2 regions of the Alkalibacterium iburiense genome follow, and region 2 is predicted to be linked to the other one. Evidence: a T-box and tRNA genes for the amino acid it is inferred to sense, from the RefSeq annotation. Region 2 holds a T-box; the other holds one or more tRNA genes.

Evidence for each region. The T-box of region 2 lies ahead of leuS (leucine--tRNA ligase). A T-box ahead of a tRNA ligase gene usually reads a tRNA of that ligase, here a tRNA-Leu.
Region 1: it encodes a tRNA-Leu, which carries the amino acid that the T-box ahead of leuS (leucine--tRNA ligase) is inferred to sense. The anticodon was not compared.

The regions. Positions count from the first base shown of each region.
Region 1 is NZ_BAAACW010000048.1:7,091-12,952, reverse strand. It holds gene ABDZ53_RS04125 (iron chaperone) at 37-408, shown strand; gene ABDZ53_RS04120 (acyltransferase family protein) at 460-1,431, opposite strand; gene ABDZ53_RS04115 (GFA family protein) at 1,738-1,989, opposite strand; tRNA gene ABDZ53_RS04110 (tRNA-Leu) at 2,132-2,215, opposite strand; gene ABDZ53_RS04105 (MarR family winged helix-turn-helix transcriptional regulator) at 2,355-2,786, shown strand; gene ABDZ53_RS04100 (ABC transporter ATP-binding protein) at 2,806-4,521, shown strand; gene ABDZ53_RS04095 (ABC transporter ATP-binding protein) at 4,595-5,862, shown strand, end outside.
Region 2 is NZ_BAAACW010000027.1:386-6,247, reverse strand. It holds gene ABDZ53_RS02300 (ABC transporter ATP-binding protein) at 1-1,685, opposite strand, end outside; gene leuS (leucine--tRNA ligase) at 1,753-4,170, opposite strand; T-box leader at 4,276-4,484, opposite strand; gene nagE (N-acetylglucosamine-specific PTS transporter subunit IIBC) at 4,525-5,862, opposite strand, start outside.

The DNA of each region.
Region 1 (5,862 bases), on a different contig from region 2:
TTTTGGAAATACGAAATTGATTAGGGGGGGTTAGAGATGGAAACATTTGAAGACTATTTAGAAACGATTGATAATCCAGATCACCGCATGCGCTTATCTGATCTATTCAATTGGATTACTGAAGAGTTTCCGCAGTTAGATAGAAAAATTGGTTGGAATCAACCAATGTTTACCCATAAAGGAACCTTTATAATAGGTTTCAGTACAGCTAAACAACATCTCTCTGTTGCGCCTGAAAAAGCTGGACTGCGAGAATTCATGGAAGATATTGAAAGAGCAGAATATAAAACAACGAAAGAATTATTTCAAATAAGATGGTCTCAGCCTGTAGATTATGACCTTTTAAGAGATGTTATTTCCTTTAATATCGAAGACAAAAAAGATTACCCTCACTTTTGGCGAAAGTAAAAGAGAGAAGCCTATCAAACAGAGTCATCTGTTTGATAGGCTTCTTTTTTCCTAGCTTAATTTTGTTTTCCTTAAATCATCCACAAAGTAATTATTTTTAGCTAGATAATAAAAGCTAATCCCTAAAGTCAGGCTAATAACTAAACTAATAATTGTATCCCACTCATAGGAAATGTCAGAGAAAAAAGCGTTTCTGAACATAAAATATATTTTTTGAATGAGAAATATATAATAAGATGACTGTCCTATTTCGGTTACCCATTTATACGATTTAATTGGCAGGTTAAGTCCAATATAGACTAAGAAAAATGTCCAGAAATAAGCTAATGGATGCTGACTATCCCACATGTGTTCGATGAAATAATGAACATCAAAATACTCAACACTTATAATATAAAAAAGACTGATACTTACAAAGGGAATCCATCTCTTGAGTGAGAGGGTATCTTTTCTCTTAGCTAGAAATATACCCAAAGCTATACTGAAAATGTGACGGGAAATAAATACCCGATATAATTCAGGGTTCATGTTTACACTCATTGCCTCAAGAATGAAATTAAAGAGAAAAATACCAGTTAAGGCTTTAGTCGGATTATATCGATTAAACAGGGTGTATAATGCTGGAAATAAAAGGATGGCTTGCATCATTAATACGATAAAATAACCACCTGGTCCTCTTCCGCCTAATATAAATGACTGAACAATTTCGGTTAACCCTTTGTTAGCAGCTAATCCATAACTCAATTCAAATAAGACCCAGACAAGAAAGTAAGGAATGAATATACTTTTTAGCTGACTACTTAAGTTGTCCCAATGGAACAGATCACGGAAGGAATGTCTTTCTTTTCTTTCACTAGATTTCACTCTGTTGTATCCAAATAAGATCATAAATACAGGAACGGCATGCTGTAAAAACAGGGGTCGGGCAATCAACATCTGTATATCTCTGGGTAATGAATGGATGATTATCACACACACTATACTTATCGTCTTTAACAGATCGATGTTACTATTTCTTTTCATACTATCCCTCTTTTACGTGTTCCTTTCATTTTTGGTACTAAAAGTTTAGCACGATTGAAGAAAAAAAGGGTGGAATAAGCTTGGAAGTCAGTGGAAAAAGAAAAACGAACCCCCTATAATTGGAAAGATTCGTTCATATCTTTATCTAAACGTAAGGACACTTAAGTGCAAATAATCTTAGTCGGTTAATTATCTTTACTAATAGAAGACAGGTGATAATAAGCCGGTTTACCTTCTAAGTGTATTTGTCTTACGTGGGTTTTCTCCATGTCATCAAAAAGTTCTACGTTAAAATGGGTGTCCTTTTTATCTTTGTAATACATATATAAATGTCCCGTACACTTTGCAGAAAGCTCTTTCAGCAGCTTCTGATGAAGGATAAACGGACAGGTTTGAACCTTTTGTGAGCGTAAAAGCTTTATTTTTTATTGCGTTAGAAAAGAATAGAGGCCCTCCGGCTTGTTTTCTACACATACTGCAATGACAGATGATGACCGTATCGTTTATATTTTCCACTTCAACTTCTGTTTCTCCACACAGGCACTTTCCTTTTATCATGACTGAAACCACTCCTTCTAAAATTTGTATACTCAGTATAAGCAAAAAGTATCCATAATATAAAGCCGAACAAACTAAATAAAGACGATTGGTCTCCCACATAGGGTTACCGATCGTCTTTTTGCTTTATTATATTTCTCAATGCGCACGAGAAGACTCGAACTTCCACCGGGGATTCCCCGACCAGCCCCTCAAGCTGGCGCGTCTACCATTCCGCCACGTGCGCTTTTTTTATCAACAGAAGTTATGATACCAGTGTTTGATAGCAATGTCAACATCTATCGGAACATATGGCTAGAAGAAAGGAGTCATTCATGCTATGGTATAAAAGATAGTTGCGTTCGCAACGATTAAAGGAGGATAAAATGGAATACTTAATGCGTTATATCAGCAGAACGTCCCGATTGTCAGAATTATATAGAAATGAAAAACTGAAAGAATACGGATTGGGTGGCATCCACCACACATACATACTCAATATTTGTCGCCACCCCGGAGTAACTCAGGATGAATTAGCCGATCTTATTTTTGTCAATAAAAGTAATGTTACTAGGCAATTAGCCATCCTTGAAAAGAAAGGGTATGTGAATCGCCAGCCTTCACCGTCTGACAAAAGAAAATTACTCGTTTATCCCACCGCAAAAACAAAAGCTGTTTATCCCGAAGTAGTGAAAGTACTAAAAGAGTGGAATCAGATAATATTAAAGAATTTATCTGAAGAAGAGCAGGCTATAGTAGGGAATGCTTTGAAAAACATGATGAGTCAGGCAAAAGAAGCCGTCGAACAGACGAATTAAAGGAGAAAGGCCATTAGATATGAATTTATTTATTACTTACCTCAGACCTCTATTTAGAAGAATGTTACTTGGGTTTTCAATCAAGTTTACGGGTACCATTATGGATTTGTTTTTACCATGGATTTTAGCTTTTATTATTGATGTCGTGATTCCAACCGAAAATGTCAACCGCATTCTATTATGGGGAGGACTGATGATAGGGTGTTCCGTAATAGGTGTCGTGGCCAGCATCAAGGCTAATAGAATGGCCTCGAGTGTGGCTAGAGATGCTGTGCGGGACATCCGTCATGAATTGTATGAAAAAATATCTTATCTGTCAGCCTCACAAGTGGATCACTTCAGTACTCCGTCCCTTATTTCACGGTTAACATCGGACACATATAATATTCATAGAACAATAGGGTTAATGCAACGCATTGGGGTACGTGGGCCGATTTTGCTTCTGGGCGGATTACTGATGACTTTGACATTAGACCCGATGTTAACACTTGTTATGCTTTTTGTTTTACCTTTTGCGACACTGGCGGTCTATTTTATTTCCAAGAAAGGGATACCTCTATTTGATTCTTTACAGAAAGAAGTAGACAAACTTGTTCGTACGGTTCGAGAAAACATTACCGGTGCCCGTGTGATTAAAGCCTTATCTAAAACGGATTATGAAAAAGAACGATTTGAAAAAGTGAATCAAAAAGTGGTTGCAGCAGAAACGAACGCCAATAAGACGATGGCAGCGACACCCCCTTTAATGCATCTTTTTTTAAATATAGGTTTAGCTTTAGTTATCCTGGCCAGCGCGTATCGAGTGAATCAGGGACTGACCCAACCGGGAGTCGTTATTGCGTTCATGACTTACTTTACAATTATTTTAAACGCTATGCTGAGTATTACGCGAATTTTTGTTATGTACTCAAGAGGAGTCGCGTCTGCCAATCGTATTTATGCTATTTTAGAAGCAGAGCCAGAACTAGAGACTGTTGACATGGATGCTGTAGAAGATAAAGCGCATATTCGTTTCGATTCGGTCTATTTCGGTTACGGCAAACAAAAGAAGACGTTGCAGAATATAAACTTTTCTATTGATAAAGGTGAAACACTTGGTATTATTGGAGCAACGGGCAGTGGGAAAAGCACCATTATCAAACTGCTTTTAAGATTATATGATTGCAGTGAAGGCAGTATACGTATTAATGGAGTCAATATAAAAAGTATGAGTTTAAAAGAACTGCACACAAAGTTTGGTTTAGCCATGCAAAATGATTTTTTATATGCGGACACCATGAAAGAAAACATTGACTTTGGCCGTGAATTATCAGAAGAAGATATTATAAAGGCGACAGAAGATGCCCAGGCAAGTGAATTTATTGATTCTTTAGATGAGGGCTTAGATTATCCGCTTAATGCTAAAGCAACTAATCTAAGTGGTGGTCAGAAACAGCGCGTGCTTTTATCTCGTGCCTTAGCTGGAAATCCAGAAATATTAATACTGGATGATTCTTCCAGTGCACTCGATTACAAAACGGATGCACAATTACGTCAGGTACTGAATGAAAAGTACAGAGAAACCACGACGATTATGATTGCTCAACGAGTGAGTTCTATTCAAAACGCTGATCACATTATTTTACTGGATAAAGGAAGTATAATTGGGTACGGATCTCATAAAGAACTGCTTAACACAAGTGAACCGTATCGAGAAATATATGAAAATCAGTCAGGAGGTGAGCAAATTGCGTAGAGGTGGAAGACGAAGATCCAGTGGGACAAAACCAGGAAAGTTAAGAACCAGTCGTCCGTATTTATTAAAACGGATGTGGGGTTACCTGTACAGATATAAGTGGTTACTTTTATTGGCCACTCTATTTATGGTAACGAGCAACTTGTTTTCACTAGTCGGCCCTTATTTATCTGGTCTGGCTATTGATGCTCTGCAGCCGGGGGCAGGTAATGTCTTGTTTCAACAGTTATTTTTCTATGTGGGCTTGATGATTGGTTTTTTCATCCTTTCCTCTTTATTGGAGTATGGCATGCAACTCTTGATGATTAAATTAACCCAGCAAACCATTCACCGAATGAGAAAAGATGTCTTTAATAAGATGGCTGAATTGCCGGTCGGCTACTTTGATCAGCACCAGATTGGAGACATCATTAGTCGGATAACTTATGATATTGATACAATCAATCAGTCATTATCAAGTGATTTTATACAAGTATTAACCAGTGCTATAACGATTACAGTGTCTTTAGTCATGATGCTCATCATATCGCCTCTGTTAACCTTGGTTTTTGGAGTGACCATTCCTATTTCTGTTTTACTCACTCGATATATGGTTAACCGATTCAGACCGTTGTTTAGAAAGCGGTCTGAAAAACTAGGTGAACTGAACGGGTATGTCGAAGAAATGATTACGGGCCAGCAAACCATTAAAGCCTACAATCAAGAGGAAAACATGATTGCGCGCTTTGATGAAAAGAATGAAGAAGCAGTACAAGCGTACTATAATGCAGATTATTATGGCAGTATGGTCGGACCATCCATCAACTTTATAAATAACCTGTCTCTTTCTTTAGTTAGTGTTGTGGGGGCTTTGTTATTCCTCTTTAATATGTTGACGTTAGGAGCAGTTTCTTCTTTCGTGCTGTATTCTAGACGTTTTTCAGGTCCAATTAACCAGTTAGCCAATATTATAAGTGAGCTGCAATCTGCTTTTGCTGCAGCTGAACGTGTCTTTATGTTGATGGATGAACCAGCAGAGGCAGCGGATATAGTGGATGCCCATGAATATGGGGATGTAGAAGGAGAAGTATCTATGTCGGACGTTTCCTTTGGTTACACTCCCGACAATTATACTATTAAGGATTTGGACTTTGAAGCTCCTTCAGGAAATCTAGTCGCTATTGTTGGACCCACTGGAGCAGGCAAAACGACCTTAGTTAACTTACTGATGCGCTTTTATGATCCTAATGAAGGAGCTATTCAATTAGATGGTGTGGATACAACTCAAGCCATACGAGAGAGCTTACGTTTATCATATGCGATGGTCTTGCAGGATACCTGGTTATTTTCAGGGACCGTATA
Region 2 (5,862 bases):
ACCCCTGTTAACTGACCGTTTTCTATAAAGAGTATTTTATCCGCATCGAGTATCGTACTTAACCGGTGAGCAATGACGAAGGTCGTACGTCCAGCCATCAATTTATTTAAGGCTTGTGACACCATTTTTTCAGATTGACTATCCAGACTCGCTGTCGCTTCATCCATCATGAGAATTTTCGGATCTCTTAAAAAGGCTCGGGCAATATTGATGCGCTGTCGCTGTCCCCCTGATAATTTGATCCCGCGTTCACCGATGACTTCTTCCAGCTGATCCGGGAACTGTTCGATAAATTCTCTGGCATAAGCCATCTCCAGTACTTCCCATAAGCGCTCTTCCGATAACTCATCAGGTCGGGGTAATCCGTACAGTAGATTGTCGCGAATGGTTCCGGACATCATAGCATTCTCCTGCGACACGTAGCCTATCTGACTGCGCCAAGATTGTAAGTTAATGTCTTCTATAGGTGTATCACCTACTAAAATCTGCCCGCTGTCTGGCGTGTAGTAGCGCTCCAGTAAAGCAAACAAAGTTGTTTTGCCTCCCCCGCTTGGTCCGGCAAAGGCAATTTTTTCACCGGGTTCCGTTTGAAAGGAGACCGATTGAATGACTTCTTTATTGGGCTCATAAGAAAAACTCACCTTGTCAAAGGTCACAGGGAGGTTGTCGATTGCTTTATCAATCCCACCATCTTTATTTTCTTCCGCTTCATCTAAAATAGTCGTGATTCGCTCTGTGGCACCGGCTGCTTTTTGAAGCTGCATAAAGAAATTCATGAAAGTCGTGATAGGGAAAATGACTTGGAACAGATACAGTAGAAAGGCAACCAACTGACCCGTCGTCATTAAACCTTGAGCTACACGTACTCCCCCGTATCCAATGACAAAGACCATGACACCCATCATTAAGGCATACATCAAAGGCCCGATAATGGCTAAGTATTTTCCTTCCTTCAACCCAATCTGATAGAGTTCGGAAATATCTCCTTCGCCTTTTTCTTTCTCATAGGCTTCTGCCGTGGAGGATTTCATCAGTCTGATTTCAGCAATGGTCTGCTGGATACTTCCGGAAAAATGCGCTGTTTTGTCCTGCATCTCTCTTGATACCCCAGCCATTTTTCTGCCTAATGGACGAGTGAGTATTAAAGCAAGCGGAACAGCCGTCAACATGACGAGTGTCATTTGCCAATCCATAATGACTAAAATGAAAAAGATTCCGATTAACGAGAGAACCCCATTGACGAATTGCGGGAAAAAGGACGAAATCAGGTTTTGAACAATGGTAGTGTCATTCGTAATACGACTGACGATTTCGCCCGACGCATGCTGGTCAAAATAAGACACAGGGAGTTTGATGATTTTATTCCATAAAAACTCTCTAAGTCCCGCTACCACTCTTTGCCCTATTTTATGTAACACATAATTAGAGAAACCGTTGAATACAACTTGAGCTATAAATATTCCTAAGATAGCCGCAATCATCCATGGGGTGAAGAAATCAAATTCAATGCCATCAATAAACTGTTGAGTCGCTAAGGGAATGAGAAGTTGCGTGATTGTTGTCAGCATACTTCCTCCAAGGCCGATGGCGATGAGTCCTTTAGAGATATTTGTTGACCATATCAGTTGACTAAAACGCTTTAAATCTTGTTTTGTCGGAGTTTTTAACTCTTCTTGCTTTTGCATAGTTTTGCCTCACTTTATGTATATGTAAAAGAACAGGGAGGACAGCTGCCTCCCCCTGATTCTTTTTTTAATTGGCGACTATATTGACCAGTTTACCCGGAACCACGATGACTTTACGTACCGTTTTCCCTTCCAAGTATTCTTGAATACGGTCATCACTCATAGCCATTTCCTGTAAGTCTTCTTTAGAAATCGATTTGGACGCTGTGGCTTTCGCACGGACTTTTCCGTTAATCTGGAAGACCACTTCTACTTCATCTTCAACTAATTTGCTTTCATCATACACCGGCCAAGGCTGATAAGCAATACTCTCATTGGACTGAGTCACTTTTGCCCACAATTCTTCTCCCACGTGAGGCGCAATTGGTGCCAGCAGAGTCAAGAAGCCTTTGACATATTCTAGTGGCAGGCCTTCTGCTTTGTATGCCGCATTCACAAAGACCATCAATTGAGATATGGCTGTATTGAAGTGCAGGTTTTCATAATCTTCTGTTACTTTTTTGACTGTCTGGTGGTAAACCACTTCAAGAGATTTGTCATTATAAGTGGTCACACGGTCTCTTACTTTGTCTTCTTCATCAATAAAGAGTCTCCAGACGCGATCCAAGAATTTACGTGATCCTTCTAGACCATCTTCACTCCAGGCAATGGCGGCGTCTAGAGGGCCCATAAACATCTCGTACAGCCTCAAAGTATCTGCGCCGTATTCCTTAACGACATCATCCGGGTTAACCACATTCCCTTTGGATTTAGACATTTTTTCATTGTTTTCTCCCAATATCATTCCTTGGTTATACAATTTCTGGAAAGGTTCTTTCATTGGGACAATGCCTAGGTCGTACAGGAATTTATGCCAGAAACGAGCATACAGCAAGTGAAGCACCGCATGTTCTGCTCCTCCAATATACAAGTCCACAGGCAGCCATTTTTTCATTTTTTCAGGATCAGCCAATTGATCCGGGTTCTTGGGATCGATAAATCTCAAGAAATACCATGAACTGCCTGCCCATTGAGGCATCGTGTTTGTGTCTCGTTTTCCTTTCATGCCTGTTTTTTCATCTACAACATTCACCCAGTCGTGAATCACAGCAAGTGGCGATTCTCCTGTACCGGATGGTTTGATTTCATCGGTTTTAGGCAAGATGACAGGAAGGTCTTCTTCAGGAACCGTTGTCGTTGTTCCGTCTTCCCAATGAATCACAGGAATAGGTTCGCCCCAGTACCGCTGACGAGCAAACAGCCAGTCTCTTAGACGGTAAGTGGTCTTTTCTTCTCCGATTTCTTTTTCTTCCAGATAAGCCACTACTTTTTGACTAGCTTCTTCAATCTCCAAGCCATTGATAAAGTCTGAATTAATGTGTTTGCCGTCACCTGTATACGCTTCTTTTTCAGGGTCGGTTCCTTCAATAACTGGTCGAATCTCCAGACCATACTTTTGAGCAAATTCAAAGTCCCGCTGGTCATGTGCCGGTACAGCCATAATGGCTCCGGTCCCATATGATGCCAGCACGTAATCAGCTATCCATATTGGCATCTCTTCTTGTGTCACTGGGTTAATCGCATAAGCACCAGTAAAGACTCCGGTTTTATCTTTATTCAAGTCGGTTCTTTCCAAATCCGATTTTTTACCGGCTTCATCACGGTAGGTATCGACGGCTTCTTTTTGGTCCGCTGTTGTGATGGCATCTACCAAGTCCGATTCTGGGGCTAGAACAGCATAGGTTGCACCGAACAGAGTATCGGGTCTGGTCGTGAAGGCTGTAAAGGTTTGATCTGTACCTTTTATGTCAAACGTGATTTCAGCTCCTTCAGATTTCCCGATCCAGTTTCTTTGCATATCTTTGATGTGTTCTGGCCAGTCCAGTTCTTCAAGGTCATCGAGTAGTCTATCCGCGTAGGCTGTAATTTTCAGCATCCACTGTTTCATCGGTTTACGGTAGACTGGATGACCGCCGCGTTCGGATTTTCCGTCTATGACTTCTTCATTGGCCAATACGGTACCCAATGCGGGACACCAGTTAACCGGTACTTCTGCTTCATAAGCCAAGCCTTTTTCATAAAGTTTAGTGAAAATCCACTGGGTCCATTTGTAGTAATCGGGATCGGTGGTATTTATTTCTCTGTCCCAGTCGTAACTGAAGCCAAGGGATTTGATTTGACGTTTAAAGGTCTGAATATTTTTTTCTGTAAACTCTGCCGGGTCGTTTCCAGTATCCAAAGCATACTGTTCTGCTGGAAGACCGAAAGCATCCCAGCCCATTGGATGCAGGACGTTATACCCTTGTGCCCGTTTCATACGAGAAATGATATCGGTCGCTGTATAACCTTCCGGGTGTCCAACGTGGAGCCCTTGTCCAGACGGGTAAGGAAACATATCCAGCGCATAAAAGTTTTCTTTTTCTTCGTCTTCTGTTGTTTGGAATGTTTTATGTTCATCCCAATACTGCTGCCATTTTTTCTCTACTGATAGATGATTAAAAGACATTTTTTTCTCTCCTTGTTTATTTGGTTCATACTTTTTATTGATGGGTTGAGTATCCATGAATGCAGGGAACTAAAAAACCCTACGGACAACAGTATAATCCGTTGTCCGTAGGGCGTGAAATCGCGGTACCACCTACATTTATTGCTTGACGAATCAAGCAACCTCAGCTCCTTAACGCGGAGAAACGACTTTAGGTACTCTCATTTCCCTAAAGTAACGACCAGGCGAGTTCAGTGAGCTTCCTGTGTATTTTCACCACCCATACACTCTCTAATAGGAAAAACCGACTTACTACTCCTGTTCATGGTTTAATATCTTAACCTATTCTACCAAATAGAGGGGGTGGGTGCAATATTAATCGAGCTTTTCAATTTCATTAGCAACAAATTCCACTTCTGTTCCTACAATCACCTGTACATTATTCTTACCGGCTTTTCTCACACCTGGAACATTGGCTTCTTTGATGCGCGCTTCATTGACTCTATCCATGTCATTCATTTCCAAACGCAATCGTGTCGCACAGTAAGTCATACTGGCTATATTTTCTTTTCCACCTAAGCCATCTAGTATGATACGTGCTTTTCTTTGGTGTTCACTTTCAGAAGAATGGTCTGCCACGTTCGCTGTAGGAGCACCCGGTGCTGTGGCAGTCGCTGTCGATCCGCCGTCATCCAAGTCCACTTCTTCTCCTCTACCTGGCGTTTTCAGATTGAATTTCTGAATGGCCCATCTAAAGCCAAAGTAATAAATAACGGCAAAAACCAGTCCTTGAATAATCAGCATATACGGCTGGTTCGCGAGAGGTAAGTTGAAACTTAAGAAACCATCAACGAAGCCGGCACTGAATCCGAAACCAGCTGTCCATCCGAAGAATGCTGCAATGAATAAGGACAATCCGGTAAATAACGCATGTAGCACATACAGAAGAGGTGCCGCAAACATAAAGGCAAACTCTAATGGTTCAGTTACTCCTGTAAAGAATGAAGCAAATCCAGCCGCTAACATGAGTGAACCGACTCGTTTCTTCTGATCGGAGTCAGCCATATGATACATAGCCAAACCACCTGCTGGAAGACCAAACATCATAACTGGGAAGAATCCCCCTTGATACATACCTGTTACGCCTAATTCACCTGTACCTGCCCAGAAATTTTGAATATCATTAATACCAATTAAATCGAACCAGAATACAGCATTCAGCGCATGGTGTAAACCGGTTGGTATGAGTAATCGGTTAAAGAAGCCGTATAACCCTGCACCAACAGAACCTAATTCACTCATGAACGTTCCGAAAGCGACAAGAGCTCCAAATATCGGTGGCCATAAGAGCAGGAATCCACCTACTACAAAAAGGGAAACGACAGCTGTAATAATAGGCGGTAAGCGTCGCCCACTAAAGAATGCAAGAGCTTGAGGCAGTTCCGTTCCACTGAACTTATTATAGATAGCCGCAGCAATGAGTCCGACTAAAATCCCCGTAAAGGCTGTCTCAATACTCTCAAACGCCATATCCACATCTTCTACTGGGATATCCTGTAACATAGCTACAGTTCCAGGTTCTAACATTGACGTCGTTACAAGCCAAGCCACTAACCCGCTGAGTGCCGCCGCCCCATTTTTGTCTTTGGACATCCCTAAAGCGACACCTAAAGCAAAAAGTATACCTAAGTTCGAGATTAATGAATCCCCCGC